Regions from separate parts of the Brevibacillus nigriterrae genome, predicted to be linked through region 2. Evidence: riboswitches for the same ligand, from Rfam matches in the RefSeq annotation. Region 2 holds a riboswitch; the other holds the start of a gene.
What was found. A riboswitch is a leader RNA that binds a small molecule or an ion and turns the genes downstream of it on or off. The one in region 2 is predicted to bind FMN.
Positions count from the first base shown of each region.

Region 1: it holds a riboswitch for FMN, as region 2 does, so the genes downstream of both, ribD (bifunctional diaminohydroxyphosphoribosylaminopyrimidine deaminase/5-amino-6-(5-phosphoribosylamino)uracil reductase RibD) here and ACPW7N_RS10060 (hypothetical protein) in region 2, are expected to answer to the same signal.

Region 1 is NZ_JBNCMT010000019.1:16,284-24,398, reverse strand. Features, by position in the region: gene ACPW7N_RS14915 (tripartite tricarboxylate transporter permease) at 1-342, opposite strand, end outside; gene ACPW7N_RS14910 (tripartite tricarboxylate transporter TctB family protein) at 359-814, opposite strand; gene ACPW7N_RS14905 (Bug family tripartite tricarboxylate transporter substrate binding protein) at 890-1,921, opposite strand; gene ribH (6,7-dimethyl-8-ribityllumazine synthase) at 2,113-2,580, opposite strand; gene ACPW7N_RS14895 (bifunctional 3,4-dihydroxy-2-butanone-4-phosphate synthase/GTP cyclohydrolase II) at 2,589-3,791, opposite strand; gene ACPW7N_RS14890 (riboflavin synthase) at 3,836-4,498, opposite strand; gene ribD (bifunctional diaminohydroxyphosphoribosylaminopyrimidine deaminase/5-amino-6-(5-phosphoribosylamino)uracil reductase RibD) at 4,522-5,625, opposite strand; FMN riboswitch at 5,771-5,916, opposite strand; gene ACPW7N_RS14880 (YkvA family protein) at 6,214-6,495, shown strand; gene ACPW7N_RS14875 (TerC family protein) at 6,695-7,378, shown strand; gene ACPW7N_RS14870 (pseudouridine synthase) at 7,453-8,115, shown strand, end outside.
Region 2 is NZ_JBNCMT010000011.1:5,110-13,224, reverse strand. Features, by position in the region: gene ACPW7N_RS10075 (ABC transporter ATP-binding protein) at 148-1,158, shown strand; gene ACPW7N_RS10070 (ABC transporter permease) at 1,151-1,945, shown strand; gene ACPW7N_RS10065 (ABC transporter permease) at 1,950-2,738, shown strand; FMN riboswitch at 2,805-2,951, shown strand; gene ACPW7N_RS10060 (hypothetical protein) at 2,947-3,174, shown strand; gene ACPW7N_RS10055 (ECF transporter S component) at 3,189-3,791, shown strand; gene ACPW7N_RS10050 (helix-turn-helix domain-containing protein) at 3,845-4,465, opposite strand; gene bcp (thioredoxin-dependent thiol peroxidase) at 4,649-5,119, shown strand; gene ACPW7N_RS10040 (M42 family metallopeptidase) at 5,150-6,205, shown strand; gene ACPW7N_RS10035 (class I SAM-dependent methyltransferase) at 6,218-6,982, shown strand; gene ACPW7N_RS10030 (cob(I)yrinic acid a,c-diamide adenosyltransferase) at 7,037-7,585, shown strand; gene nth (endonuclease III) at 7,880-8,115, shown strand, end outside.

The DNA of each region.
Region 1 (8,115 bases), on a different contig from region 2:
AGCTCGTCCTTGCTTTGCCAAAGGATAACCATCCAATACCGTTGCCACCGAAGAGGATTCTCCTGGCGTATTGAGCAAAATCGAAGTTGTTGATCCTCCATACATTGCTCCATAATAAACACCAGCAAGTAAAATGATCGAACTAGTAGCCGCAGCTTCTGGAGGTAATCCCCCTGTAAATGAAGCTGTAACTGGAATCAAAAGTGCTACCCCACTCATCGGTCCAATCCCAGGGAGCACCCCGACAGCCGTACCGATCAAAACACCTACAAAAGCGAATAGTATATTATTCCATTGAAGTGCAACACTGAAACCATCAAGTAAATACCCCATTGTACTCATGCTTGTGACCTCCTCCTTAACTTAGCCAGACCGGCCAGCCGGGTAAGGTTCCTTCTAGAATGTGAACATATACGTAATAAACTCCCCCTGCAAATAATCCCGAGATTATGAAGGTTGAGATCCATTTTCCTTTTTCCATCGTTTGAAAGCCAACCAGCAAGAATAAGAACGTAGAGATGATATAGCCCAAATCCTCTAAAAAAAGTCCATATAGTACAGCAGCGACGAGAATGATGGCAAATCTTTTATAATCCAAGGCATTGCCTTTGTTATTCGCATCTTTATACCGCAATGTTTCTGTGAAAAGTTTGATACTTAACAGGACAAGTAAAGCTCCAAGCCCCATCGGAAAAATATCGGGCCCAACGTTGCTGCCATAGGCAGTTTCGGAAATATTTCGGCTTTCTATGGCAAAAGCTATACCAATGGCCAAAAAAGCTAATGCTGCAAATCGATCAAATGTCTTGCTCACGTTCTGTACCTCCTTTGCTGAGAGTAAATAGAGGAGAAGAGCAGACCCTTCCCCTCCTACTCAGGAGCGAAATAACTATTTCGCCATATTCAATGCGGTCAGCAGTTCTTTTAACAATTTTTCTTGCTCGCCAAGGAAAGATTTGAATTCGTCCCCGCTCTTGAATTCTTTCTCCCAACCATTTGCTTGAAGCTCTTTACCCCATTGATCACTATCGGAGAGAGCTTTCACTTTTTCTGTCCAGTAAGCATTTGCATCTTTTGACATTTCCTTTGGACCGAATACACCACGCCAGATTGTGAAGTCAGCGTCTACCCCTTGTTCTTTCATCGTTGGAATGTCTTTATAATTACCTTGAAGTCTTTCTTTTGCAGAAACGGCCAGCACTTTCACTTTGCCTGCTTTCAGATATTCACCCACACTGGATACGTCCGTAGCGATTACGTCTGCGTTGCCGCCGAGCAATGCAGCAATCGCCTCTCCACCACCATCATAAGACACATACTTCACGGATTTTGGGTCGATTCCGGATTTAAATGCTGGCAGTACCGCAACCAAATGGTCCATGGAACCCGGTGCAGATCCACCTGCAAAAGTAACTTTGGTAGGATCAGCTTTCAAATCATCGATAAGTGCCTTCAGATCAGCGTATTTTGAACCGGATGCTACTACGATTGCTCCGTAATCTTTGGTCAACTGTGCCAATGGAGTCGTATCTTGATAACCGTATGGGCTATTTCCTTCTTTCTTCAAATTATTGATCAGAATCGGTGGAGAACTTACGAAAAGCTTGTAATCATTCTTTTTGTCCTGTGTTGCGTATTCGGCCATGAATACCGCTCCGCCGCCACCCGGTCTATTCTCGACTGTCATGGTTTGCTCAACAATTTTGGATTCTGAAAGAACTTTGGTAAAGGAACGTGCGGTTTTATCCCACCCGCCACCTGCTCCAGATGGTGCAACTACAATGATTGGTTTCTCTGGATATTTACTTGCAGCGCTATCTTTGCCCCCTCCTGCAGGTGCCGTTCCTCCGCCACCACAGGCAGTCAAGCTTACAGCTAACAAACCTGATGCTAATGCAAGAATCCACTTATTCTTTTTCATGAAACTTCCCCCTTTGAAAGCGTTTACTTTCTCTTGAAGGAATCTTATCACCCAATTTTCAGAATTTATAGTTTACGAACATAAGTTGGATAAAGACGATTAGCATAATTAAGTTCATAAAGTTCACAAAATAGACAAAACCACCTGACAAGCTTACTGCCTGCCAGATGGTTCTGATTAGAGGTACATCCTTACTTTGCGAATTGCTTACTTAAAGAAGCCATTTCAATAGCCGCCGTAGCCGCTTCCCAGCCTTTGTTGCCAGCTTTGGTTCCCGCCCGTTCAATTGCCTGCTCGATGCTATCCGTTGTCAAAACACCGAAAATCGTAGGGATGCCTGTCCGCAAAGAAATCGATGCGACACCCTTTGCGCACTCATTGCAGACATAATCAAAATGTGGAGTAGAGCCTCGAATTACCGCTCCAAGCGTAATCACAGCGTCGTATTTTCCTGACTCTGCCATCTTTTGTGCGATCAACGGAATTTCGAATGCACCCGGTACCCAGGCAATTTCGATATCTTCTTCGTTAACCCCGTGCCGTTTCAACGCATCAGTCGCCCCGCCTACCAGTTTGCTTACAATGAACTCATTGAATCGACCAGCAACAATCCCCATTCGCAATCCGGTTCCGACTAAATATCCCTCATATGTTTTCATCGAATACTTCACTCCTTAATCATCTGTAATAGATGTCCCAGTTTTTCGTGTTTCGTGCGTAAATATTGCTGATTGTGACGGTGTGCTGCTATTTCAATCGGAATTCGATCGACTACCTCTAATCCATAGCCTTTGAGTCCTCTCAATTTGCGAGGATTGTTCGTCATTAGCCTGATTTGGCTTACCCCCAAATTTTTAAGGATTTGCGCACCTATCCCGTAATCACGCAAGTCAGCCGGATAGCCCAGTTTTTCATTGGCTTCGACCGTGTCCATTCCTTGTTCTTGCAATTGATAAGCCCGAAGCTTGTTAATCAACCCGATCCCACGCCCCTCTTGGCGCATGTACAACAGAATTCCTCTGCCCTCTTGCTCAATTTGCCTGAGCGCAGCATGTAATTGCGGGCCACAATCGCAACGGTATGATCCAAATACATCTCCTGTTAAACATTCCGAATGTACCCGAACCAGAACAGGCTCACCCGTAGTGATATCTCCCTTGACCAGAGCAACATGTTCCTTGTTGTCCACTTCATTGGTGAAGGCGACGATTCTGAAATCCCCATGCTCGGTTGGCAACTGGACGTCTACTTCTCTTGTAACCAAACTCTCTTTTTGGGTTCGGTACTGGATTAACTGCTCAATGGAAATCAGCTTGAGATCAAAGCGCTGGGCAATTTCAGCTAACTGGGGCAATCGAGCCATCGTCCCATCCTCATTCAAGATTTCACAAATAACTCCCGCCGGAAATCCTCCTGCCAATCGTGCCAGGTCAACTGCTGCCTCCGTGTGACCTGCTCTTCGCAATACCCCGCCTTTTTTGGCAACAAGCGGGAAAATGTGACCGGGTCTTCGAAAGTCAGAAGCTCCTTTCGCCAGGTCAATCATCGCCAGAATCGTGCGTGAACGTTCAAAGGATGAGATACCTGTATGTGTAGATATTTCATCGATTGATTCGGTAAATGCCGTTCCTTGCTTATCCGTGTTATTGGCTACCATTGGTTTGAGCCCTAATGATTCTGCCCGCTCTTCTGAGATTGGCACACACACGAGACCTCTCCCATGCGTAACCATGAAGTTGATCATTTCGGGAGTAGCCGCTTCTGCCATGCAGACAAAATCCCCTTCATTTTCACGATCTTCATCGTCTACAACTATTACTGCTTTCCCATTTCGCAAATCAGCTAGTGCTTCTTCGATTGAATGTAACATCAGCTTCCTCCTGGAGTCTCCGGCCTTTTTGAACTTCCTACCCTTTAGGCAAACCCGTGTTCCTTTAGGTATTCCAGGCCGAGATGCGCTTTGTCCCCTGCCTGCTGTCTGTCATCCGTCTGCCACGTGAGTAACCGTTCAACATATTTCGCTAACATATCGTTCTCAAGATTCACAATATCCCCTGGCTGCTTAATCCGTAAGTTTGTATGCTCAAGGGTGTGCGGGATAATGGAAATCGTAAAATCTTCTTCTGTTACATCGATAATGGTCAGGCTGATTCCATCAATTGTGATCGACCCTTTGGGGACCATGTATTTTAGTTGTTCTCGCAAAGCCGTAATTCGGAAAAGTATCGCATTGCCATACGATTGGCGAGAAAAAATCGTACCAATTCCGTCCACGTGCCCAGATACGATATGCCCGCCAAAGCGATCTCCCAAAGCCATGGCCCGCTCCAGGTTGACAGGTATTCCCGGTCGTACCCGACTCAAACTGGTTTTGCGAAGTGTCTCTGGCATTACATCGACAACAAACGATGTCCCGGTAAACCTTGTAACAGTCAAACAAACGCCGTTAACAGCAATACTGTCCCCGAGACTAACCCCTTCGAGCACCTTCTTGCCCCTTACGGTAAGCTTGACTGCCTGTGACCCTCCTTCGACTCTTTCGATCCAGCCAACTTCCTCGATAATTCCTGTAAACATACCCTTCACTTCCTCTTGCGCAATTACAGCACGTCATTGTCCCAAACAGGGTACCCGGAAACCCGCCAATCCATTTCACTAACCTGCTCAACGGTCACCTTGTTTAACCTGACCGCTTCATTCATCGTTGTATAGCCTTCCCCGCCAAAAGCTGTAGGAGCAAGTGCTCCACCGACTAGCTTCATGGAAAGATAGCTGATTACTTTATTGATCGCCTTTTCTTGAAGAAACGATCCATTTACAGCACTGCCACCTTCTACAAAAAGCGAAGTAATGCCGTTTTCCCCTAATACTTGTAGAACCGCTTGAATCGTTACGGCCTCACTGTCCAGTACAATCACATGTACGTGCCCGGAAGTTAGCGCCGTGATTCGTTCAGGTGAAGCATTTTTTGAAGTAATAATCCATGTAGGAGCTTCACTATTTGTGATTACCCTTGCTGTCATCGGAATACGCAGATGCGTATCAAGGATGACGCGAACCGGTTGTCTTCCTTGCTCGTTTACTCTGGCTGTAAGCGCAGGATTATCCTGAATCACCGTACCTACACCGACCAAAATGGCGTCATGACGGTGTCTCATGAGATGGACTTCTTCTCTCGCCTGTTCCCCGGTAATCCACTTGCTATTCCCGCTTCCCGTTGCAATTTTCCCGTCGAGTGTACTCGCTGTTTTCACTGTGACGAAAGGCTTTCCCGTCGTGATGTAGTGAAAGAATACCTCGTTCAATTCGTGTGCCTCCGCCTCCAGCACGCCTACTCTCACGTCCAGACCCGCCTCCTGCAGCATCTTTACGCCCCGTCCTGCCACCTGCGGATTGGGATCAACTGTTGCCACAACCACCTGGGATATCCCTGCACGGATGATCGCTTCTACGCATGGAGGTGTTCTCCCATGATGACTGCATGGCTCAAGGGTGACATAAATCGTAGCACCTTGCGCCTTTTCTCCAGCCATACGTAAGGCGTGTACTTCTGCATGTGGTTCTCCTGCTTTGAGATGAGCTCCCACTCCAACGATCGCGCCATCTTTTACAACAATTGCTCCTACCATGGGATTGGGGCTAGTTTGACCCGTTGTGCTTTTCGCCAGTTCGATTGCCGTCCTCATAAAGTCTGCATCTCTCAACTATTCGTCCTCCTTTCTTTATGACATGGTGGTTCTTGTATTGAATTGCACCTTCTCTTCAGAAAAAGAAAAATGCCCTAATGTGAATTAGGGCATACGGGAACAAGCTGTTTCACCTTTTCGTTTAAAAAAGGAAAACAGCTACAAATACCTTCTCCCATCCGGACTATACCGTCGGCCTTGGATTCACACCAAGTCAGTCACCACACTTTGATCCCGAGTGGTGAGTCGCGGGCTTAGACTTACGTCATCACCGCCGGTCAGGAATTTCACCCTGCCCTGAAGGTTGCTTTTCAATTAGGGCAAGTATAGCATACAAAGAAGGAAAAATTATAGTTTTCTTTTACACATTTAGGTATTGACTAACTGCATTATTCCCACTTATCATATAAATAAATCTTAATATCTTCCTTCTAAAGGGGAGTAGCTGTACAGCAAAGTCGTCATTCCAGGGTGTCCCCCTCGGCTTTGTTGGCAACACACGTTGTTAGCGAGACCTTTACCGAGAGACTGGTAGAGGTATTTATTTTTATGATGACCTTTACCGCACTGGTAAGGGTCATTTTTTATTGCAAGGAGGAGACATGGATGGTTCGATTTTTTCGAAGAGTAAAATTCATTCTGAACATTAGACGATTTGTTCCGTTCCTGCTGGATTTCTTCTCATCTCGAGAGGTACCCTTGCCAAAGAAGCTGTTTTCCGTTTTGCTGCTTGTCGGATACGCCCTGTTTCCCTTTGATGCCATCCCGGATTTCCTGATGTTCTTTGGCATTCTGGACGATGTCATGGTTCTCACGTTTATTCTGCAACAAATCGTTAAGACAGCACCACAAAGCTTGAAAGACAAGTATCAACTCATCACGACGTAACCATCCGCTTCCGTTCTTTTTTACAAAGGGGAGTAGCAGCTACAGTAAAGCCGTCAATACGGGAATTCTTCCCCGGTTTTATTGGCAACCTCAGGTTGTTTGCAAGACCTTTGCTTGATGTACCCACTGTAAAGCTTCTTTTTCATAAAGAAGGGGCTTTACGCAAATATTGAATATGAAAAGCAAAGGAGTGTTCTTCATGGATTTCCTATTTACACCCGATTTCTGGTCTGCATTGCTTGCTATCGTTGTCATTGACCTGGTTTTAGCTGGAGATAATGCCATCGTAATCGGCCTAGCCGCACGAAACCTGCCGAAAGATCAGCAAAAAAAGGTTATTTTTTGGGGTACTCTTGGAGCCATTGCCATTCGTTCACTTTTAACTCTTGCCGTCGTATGGTTATTGAAAATTCCCGGTCTGTTGCTCTTCGGAGGCTTGATGCTCATCTGGATTGCCTATAAGCTTCTCGTTGAAGAAAAAGATCACAGCAATTTGCAAGCGGGACAAAATCTGTGGGGTGCCGTTAAAACGATTATTATTGCAGACACCGTTATGGGATTGGATAATGTGCTTGCTGTTGCCGGCGCAGCACATGGCAGCTTCTTGCTGGTGGTGTTGGGACTTTTAATCAGTGTGCCGATTGTAGTTTGGGGAAGTACGTTAATCCTGAAATGGGTGGAGCGTTACCCTTCGATTATCTATATTGGTTCAGCCGTTCTCGCTTGGACAGCGACCAAAATGATCGTAGACGAGCCGTTCCTAAAAGGTTTCTTCGTAGAAAATCCTCTGCTCAAGTGGGGATTAACGATTGCCATTGTAGCTGGTGTACTGATATTGGGCAAAATGAAAAATCAAGGCAAAGTAAATCAGGCTTCTTCCTAACACATCCTTGCATTTCACCATCCAATAGGACAATATTAAACATATGATGCAGGTAAAGTGAGGAAATCGAATCAATGAAACGTGAACGATTAGATAAAGTCCTAGCCAGTATGGGGCTGGGCACTCGTAAAGAAGTAAAGCAACTGGTGAAACTACGAATTATTGAAGTTGACGGTGAAGTGGCAACAGACCCGGGAATGCACGTAATCCCTGAAGAACAAACCATTGTTGTCGATGGTGAACCACTTAATTTCAAACGCTGGGTTTATGTCATGTTAAATAAACCACCTGGTGTCATCTCAGCAACAGAAGATCCCAGACATCAAACAGTTGTCGATCTGTTACCGACTGAATGGGCAATCAAAGTACATCCTGTCGGGCGCCTCGATATCGATACAGAAGGTCTTCTCCTTCTCACCAACGATGGGCAGCTATCGCACAGTCTGCTTTCGCCCAAGAAAAAAGTAGATAAAGAATACTTCGCCCGGATTAACGGGGTTGTGACGGAAGAGCACATTCGTTATTTTGCTGAAGGTGTCGTTTTGGATGATGAGTACAAGACATTGCCAGCACGCCTTGAGATTCTCTCTTCTGGCCCGATCTCGGAAATACGTGTAACCATCATGGAAGGCAAATTCCATCAGGTAAAACGCATGTTTGCTGCCTATGATTTAGAAGTAATCTATCTGAAACGCCTTCGTATGGGGTCGCTTCATCTGGATGAATCACTTGGACTA
Region 2 (8,115 bases):
GATACAATCGATGAACAGTCAAATCTTATGATAACACACCTGATGATGTGGGAGTTTTGCATTTTGGGCTTTGCAAAAATATGGGATACTAATATACACTTACAAGTGTAAAGTTACTTAATTTTTATATAGTGAGGACGTGCAGTCATGATCCATGTGAAAGGATTGCAGAAAGTATTCCGCATCCATCAGGCGAGATCGGGTCTTGCAGGAGCATTTCGAGACTTGTTTAATCGTGAATATAAAACGGTTCGAGCAGTAGATGGTGTTTCGTTTGATGTAGAGCCTGGCGAAATGTTTGCCTTGATTGGTGAGAATGGGGCTGGGAAATCGACGACAATCAAAATGCTTACGGGCATTTTGACTCCATCAGATGGGGAGATTCAAATTAACGGCTATGTTCCTTTCAAGGAACGGGAGAAATACGTGAAATCTATCGGGGTTGTATTTGGTCAGCGCTCACAACTATGGTGGGATTTATCGCCGATGGAGTCGTTCCGTTTGCTTCGTCATGTGTATCAAATGGAAGAGACGGCGGGTAAACTGTGGCTCGACCGCTTAATTGAAGAGTTGGACATTGGTTCATTTATCAATCAACCGGTACGCAAGCTCAGTTTGGGTCAACGGATGCGGTGTGAAATTGCAGCTTCACTGATTCATAAGCCTGCCTTGTTGTTTTTGGATGAACCGACAGTTGGTCTGGATGTTTTGGTGAAACAAAAGATTCGTGAATTCCTCAAGAACTTAAATGAAACGGAGAAAATGACCATTCTGCTTACCACGCATGATGTGTCAGATATTGAAGCGCTTTGTAAACGAGTGCTTGTAATGGACCAAGGCAAACTTATCTTTGACGGGCAGCTCACAGACTTGAAGGAGAAGTGGGGCGGAGGGACAGAGGTCGTTTTTCAGTTCAAACGCAAGATTTCCCTCGATCAACTGCGTGTTGTTCTTACTGATTTGCCCTGTGAGCTGGAAGTGGAGAATGAATATGCCATTCGAGTTGTGCTGAAGCGAAGTCAGGAAATGCTTCCGTTTCTTCTTTCTACGGTGATGACGGCGTTGGAAGTAAGTGACGTCAAAATTATGGAATCAAGCACCGAGGATATCGTTCGCAACATTTACAGTACGGATAATGGGGTTGCGAGCTATGGGTAAGTTATACGCAGAGCTAATACGAATTCGTTTCCTGACGATGTTGGCCTATCGAGTAAACTATTACAGTGGAATCATTATTTATGGGATCAACATTGGCGCTTATTACTTCTTGTGGGGAGCTATTTACGGCGAGCAACAGAATTTGGCTGGAATGACTTCGATTCAAATGACGGCTTACGTTGCGATTGCCTGGATGTCCCGAGCTTTTTATTTCAATAATATTGACCAGGAGATCGCCCAGGAAGTGAGGGAAGGAAAGGTAGCCATCGAGATGATCCGTCCTTACAACTATTTGTCTGTGAAGACGGCGCAAGCATTGGGGGAAGGGATCTTTCGTTTCCTGTTTTTTGCCGCACCGGGGATTTTTCTCGTCAGCCTGTTTATTCCGGTTCATTTCCCGTCCTCACTACAGACGTGGGGAATCTATTTGCTAAGTTTGATGATGGCATTCGTAATCAATACACAGATTAATTTACTGACAGGTGTGCTAACCTTTTTCTTCCTGAAAAATGAAGGGATGATGCGGGCGAAGCGCGTTGTATCGGACCTGTTGTCCGGATTAATCCTGCCGATCAGCTTTTTCCCTTTGTGGGCACAATCGATTCTGCACTTTCTTCCTTTCCAGGCGATTAACTATTACCCCAGTATGATTTTTGCAGGGGCGATTGGTGCAGATAAAGCGTGGGAAGTGATCGGGCTGCAAGTGATGTGGGTCCTTCTTCTGTTGTTGCCGATTACAATTCTGTGGCGTCGTGCGAGATACAAGCTCGTCGTGCAAGGAGGGTAATCTGATGAGACAAACCTATGTGTTATTTAGTCAGTATCTCAGTCAGTATTTTAAAGGACGATTAACCTACCGGATGGATTTTGTCGGTGAGTTGATTTCAAATCTTGTCTTTGAAGTGATTAACCTGATTTTTATTCTGGTTGTATTCCAGCACGTCTCCACATTGAAAGACTGGACTCGTGACGAGATTATTTTTATTTACGGTTTTTTCCTGATTCCCTACGCTCTGTTTACGATGTTTTTTGGGTTCTGGGACTTTAACGAACGATATATCATCCGTGGAGAGATGGATCGGGTGCTAACCCGCCCAGTACATAATCTGGTGCAGATTTGTTTGGAATCGATTGCCCCTGACCGGATATTCGGTGTCATTACAGGGATGATTATTATGGGTTATGCAGCTGTTCAGTTGGATCTGGAGTTTGTCTGGTACGATGTTCTCGTGTTTATTGTTTTGGTGATCAGTGCCGTTTTCATCTACGCAGGTGTCTATACGGCGATTGCAGCTGTCAGTTTCTTTTCTGACTCGAGAACGGGAATCGCTCCGATGATCTGGAATATCCAAAACTATGGACGCTATCCAATCAACGTGTACAACAATGTGATCCAGTTTATTCTGAAATGGATTCTGCCATTTGCGTTCGTAGGCTTTTATCCATCGGCCTACTTTCTTCGTAAAGAAACCTGGTACACCTACACGATGCTCACTCCGGTCATGGGGATTATCTTCTTTTCGCTGGGAATCATGATCTGGAACTGGGGAGTGAAAAAGTATCGTGGAGCGGGTTCCTGACGCTTGAGAAAGAATAGTATTGTCAAGGTTGTTCTTTTCCTAGTATAATAGCCACGTGAAAATCACATATTCCTTCAGGGCAGGGTGTAATTCCCGACCGGCGGTGATCACAAAAGTGTAAGCCCGCGAGCCTCAAGCCTTTCGATGGGTAAGAGTGCAGGATCTGGTGAGAATCCAGAGCCGACAGTACAGTCTGGATGGGAGAAGGATGACGACAGTACGTTTGTTCACGTGCTTGTTTGCTTATGCGACTGGCAGAAGCGAAGGGGCTCTTCATTTCTATGAAGTGTCTTTGGTTTCTCGTATCGTTTTGCATAGGTCTCGTCTAGCTACTGCGATGCCCTCGAAGTTACTTAGCTTCGGGGGCTTGTTGTTTGTTGGCGGAAGGTCGTGGCGTCAAACTGTTGCCATTCCTCAAAAGAAGGGAAAACAATAAGAGGAGATGGTCACATGCAACAAACACAACATGTAGGTCAATTGGCAAAAACGAGAAAGTTGGTAGCCATTCCGCTTTTTGCAGCGGTTGCCTTCATTCTTCAGTATCTTGAATTTCCGCTGCCATTGATCCCCACCTTTTTGAAGCTTGATTTCAGTACCTTGCCAGGGTTAATTGGTGGTCTGATGTTTGGTCCAGTAGCGGGCATAATGATTGAACTGATCAAGAATATATTGCATTTGTTGTTGAAAAATACAGATGGTTTGTTAGTTGGGGAAATTGCGAATTTTATTGCTGGAGCCAGTTATATTTCCGTAGCGATTATGATTCAACGGATGATAAACAACAAACTTGGCTTTGCAGTGGGGTTGTCGGTGGGTACTATACTGATGACAGTGATCATGTCGATTGCGAATTACTTCGTTTTGATTCCGGCTTATGCTGCTTTGTACTCCATGCCGGTTGATGCCCTGCTTCAAACCTTCCAAATGAGCAGCTTGTGGTCATTGATCATCAAAGGGATTGCTCCATTTAATATGATTAAGGGTATTGCGGTGGCCATTGTTGCCTATCTGATTTATGTGAAGTTATCACCACGTCTTCGGATGAGTGTATAAAACGAATAAAAGGAGCATCCAAGCGGAATGCTCCTTTTGTTTATACTGTTAATTTACAGTTCATCTGCATCAATGAATGGCTCATCAGCATCATCAGTCGGATCTGGAGCGGAGAGAGGGAAGAGCATGTTTAAAATCTTGAATTTACGACGGTCGGTCGTACTTTTAAGATCTTTGTATTTACGGATAAGCGCATTATATTCGCTAACAAAGGTATTGCGCTCTTCCTTAGTCAAAAATACTTCAGTTACATTATAGGCAAACGTATCCTGGTATTCTTTACGCATATCCACATCACTTGCAACAAAGTGATTCAGTGTACGCATGAGGTCTTTTTCAGTAGTGCGAATCGGTGAGAACATCACATCGCCCAATTGCTGCGCATTCTCTTCAATCATGACACGCAGGTTTACCGTGATCACTTTGGCAATTGGTTGGTAATATTTTTCAACAATCGAACCTTTTACACGAGTATCAACTTGTTCAAGCAAACCCACACGAACCAGTTCTTTCACATGGTAATGTAAGCGGGCAGCATTTTCACCAAGCTCAGTTGCAATTTGTTTTGCTGTACGTGGTTCGAGATCTTCAAACAATTCAAGGATTTTCACACGCTCAGGGATCGCCAGGCATTTAAGCGCTTCCGGGTCTGTCACATCGTAAAACTCTCTCATTAACGATTTCACCGTCCAGATTCTACTAGCATCATTTAATATTTCTTTATAATTTTAATTTACATTATTATATTGTATCTCTTAATTGAAGGATGCGCAATGGACAAGGTTTGATTCTTTCATAGGATGATTTCTTTTGTTAAAATAATACAGACTCTACTTACAGTAAGGAAGGGGAAGCAGATGATCTCTATCGGACAAGATGCACCCGATTTTACATTGGAAGCAAGTAATCATCAGACGATTTCACTTCATGATTTGCGGGGAAAAAATGTCGTCCTGTATTTCTACCCTAAAGATTTAACACCTGGTTGTACAACAGAAGCGTGCGATTTTCGTGATTTTCACTCGGATTTTGGTAAATATAACACAGTCGTCATAGGTATCAGTCCTGATGAAGTGAAGTTGCATGATCGATTTACGCTAAAGCATGAACTGCCCTTCCCGCTCTTGGCAGATACCGATCACAAAGTGGCGGAGGAGTACGGGGTTTGGGTGCTCAAAAAAATGTACGGCAGAGAGTATATGGGGATTGAACGTGCCACGTTCCTGATTGATGAGGAAGGAAAGATTGCACGGATTTGGCCGAAAGTCAAGGTAAAGGGTCATGTGCAGGAAATACTCGAATACATAAAAGAACACAAGCAGAAATAGATACGATGAATAACGAAAGGGAGAGTTGCAATGAGTCGATTACCAATTGATACGATGATTCAAACGTTTTGTACACTGGCTAACATACCAAGTCCTTCTGGTAATACGGAAAAAATTATGGGCTGGATTGCTCAGGAACTCGAGCGCTTGGGAGTACAATTCACTCGTGCGAAAAAAGGTGCAATCATCGCCACTATTCCTGGAGCGGATGATGAGAAACATCGTTTGCTAACAGCGCACGTAGATACATTGGGTGCGATGGTCAAAGAGATCAAGCCTAGCGGCAGACTGAAACTGGCGTTGATTGGCGGTTTTAGTTGGAATGCAGTTGAGGGTGAATACTGCCAGATTGAAGCAGGGGACGGACGAATTTATACAGGCACGATTCTTACGACCAAAGCTTCAGTTCATGTATATGGACGTGAAGCAGAGAAGATGGAGCGTACAGAAAATCTGATGGAAGTTCGTCTCGATGAGAAGGTAACCTCCAAAGAAGACGTACTTGCACTGGGCATTCGTGTAGGTGACTTCGTTTCCTTTGATCCACGAGTGACTGTTACAGAGAGTGGTTTTATCAAGTCCCGCCATCTGGATGACAAGGCAAGTGTTGCCATTTTGTTCGGTATTATTCAACATCTGAAGGATACAGCGACAACTTTACCATACACCACCCATTTTCTAATTAGTAATAATGAAGAAATCGGGTATGGCGGAAACTCGAATATTCCTTCGCAAGTAGTGGAGTATGTAGCTGTTGACATGGGTGCAATCGGGGATGGGCAAACAACGGATGAATATTGTGTTTCTATTTGTGCGAAAGATTCATCTGGCCCGTATCATTACGAGTTGCGCAAGCACTTTGTACGTTTAGCAGAAGAACATGGCTTGAATTATCAGGTTGATATTTATCCTTTCTATGGATCGGATGCAAGTGCTGCGCTTCGAGCAGGGTATGACATTGCGCATGGCTTGATTGGGCCAGGTATCGATGCTTCTCATTCTCATGAACGTACACATCGGGACGCTTTCGAAAACACGGCCAAACTGGTACTTGCCTATATTACATCACCGGAGATGGTCGTCTAGGAGGAACGCAACATGGCAGTCAACATGTATCAATGGGCCGATTATTATGATATTACCCAGCGTGGGGTGACAGGTGATATTCCGTTCTATCTGGACGTAGCTCGTGGGAATCAAGGTGAGGTTCTTGACCTCGCTTGCGGAACGGGGCGCATTACCATCCCGTTAGCTCAGGAGGGGATAGCGGTCACTGGTTTGGATTTGTCCATTGAGATGTTAGAAAGAGCAAAGCGCAAGGCGGAAGTTGCTGGAGTCGTTGACAAGATCAATTTTGTCCAAGGCGATATGCGCACATTCGATTTGCAGAAGAAATTTTCCACGATCATGATCCCGTTTCGTTCATTTTTGCATCTTTTGTACATACAGGACCAAATGAAAGCGCTCGGACGGATTCGTCAGCACTTGCTTCCTGGCGGCAAACTGGTTATGAACGTTTTTGTGCCTAAGATCGATCATCTGTATGAAGAAAGCGAGAAAATGTCCTTGCGGGGAATGTATCCGCTTGAATCAGGTGAGCAAGTGGCGATGTGGGATTACACGATTTATGATCATTTCCAGCAATTGTCGGAAGTGACTAGAACCTATGAACGAATCAGTCCAGACGGGATTGTTCAGGAAAAGGTTGTTGGACGTTTTACACTCCGCTATATTTTCCCTTCAGAGCTGCATCACCTGCTTCGCTTGAATGGATTTAAAGTGGTGCAACGATACGGTTCCTTTGAAAAAGCTCCTTTTGATCAAAAAAGCACGGAGTTGATTTTGGTAGCTGAGGCTCAGTAAGGGGATGTTTGTCGATTTCCGGGGAAATAGGACATGTGGGAAGGGGTATGCATGATGAAGATCTATACAAAGTCTGGAGATAAAGGGGAAACTTCTCTCGTCTATGGTCAGCGTGTCTCAAAACATTCACCGCGGGTGGATGCATACGGCACGTGTGACGAAGCGAATTCTTCCATTGGATTGGCGCTTTCTTTCTTGCCAAGCGGTGATGAGTGGCAGGAGCTCCGCAAAGCATTTCACATCGTGCAAACCAAACTGTTCCATATCGGGGCAGAATTAGCCACACCAACAGGAAAGCAAGTGGGCTGGCCGATAGTTGAGGAAGATGTAGAGTATTTGGAAGGTCAAATTGATACTCTTGATGCAGACTTGCCGCCACTTACGAATTTCATCTTGCCGGGTGGACATCCCGCTGCTGCGGCCATGCATATTGCCCGAACAGTCGTGCGTCGAGCTGAGAGAAAGTCTGTTGAAATCACTGAGACAGAGACGATTAACCCGACGACGATAAAATATCTGAACCGCTTGTCGGATTACCTGTTTGTAGCTGCTCGCTACATTAATCATAAAGCTGGTGAGTCAGAGCAAACGCTGCATCAATAACATCATCGAATGTTATCTTAAAAAAGAAGAGGTCATCATTTGGATGGTCTCTTCTTTTTGCTTTTTTCCATAGGGTTGACGTGGACAGGTTTTCTAGTAAGATCAAATTGCATAGCAAAACGGATATTATTAAATGTGCAACATGCCAAAAATATTGTTGTTACTTTTGATACAGGTATAATAGTGATTAAGGGAGGGGTAAAATAGATGGCCTCAAACTCAGAAAAGAAAGCGGCAGTTCCTGCTACAACCAAAAAGCCAAAAAAACGCCTGAAAAAGGTTAATGTAGATTTCATGCTGGAACAGCTCCAGAGCCTGTATCCTGATGCTCATTGCGAATTGAACTATACAACTCCCTTTGAGTTGTTGATTGCTACCATTTTGTCGGCTCAGTGTACAGATAAACGAGTAAACGAAATAACAGCTACATTATTTACGAAATATAATGAGCCGCATCATTACTTGCACCTCACGCAAGCAGAATTGGAAGAGGAAATTAAAGGACTGGGATTGTTTAAAAATAAAAGTAA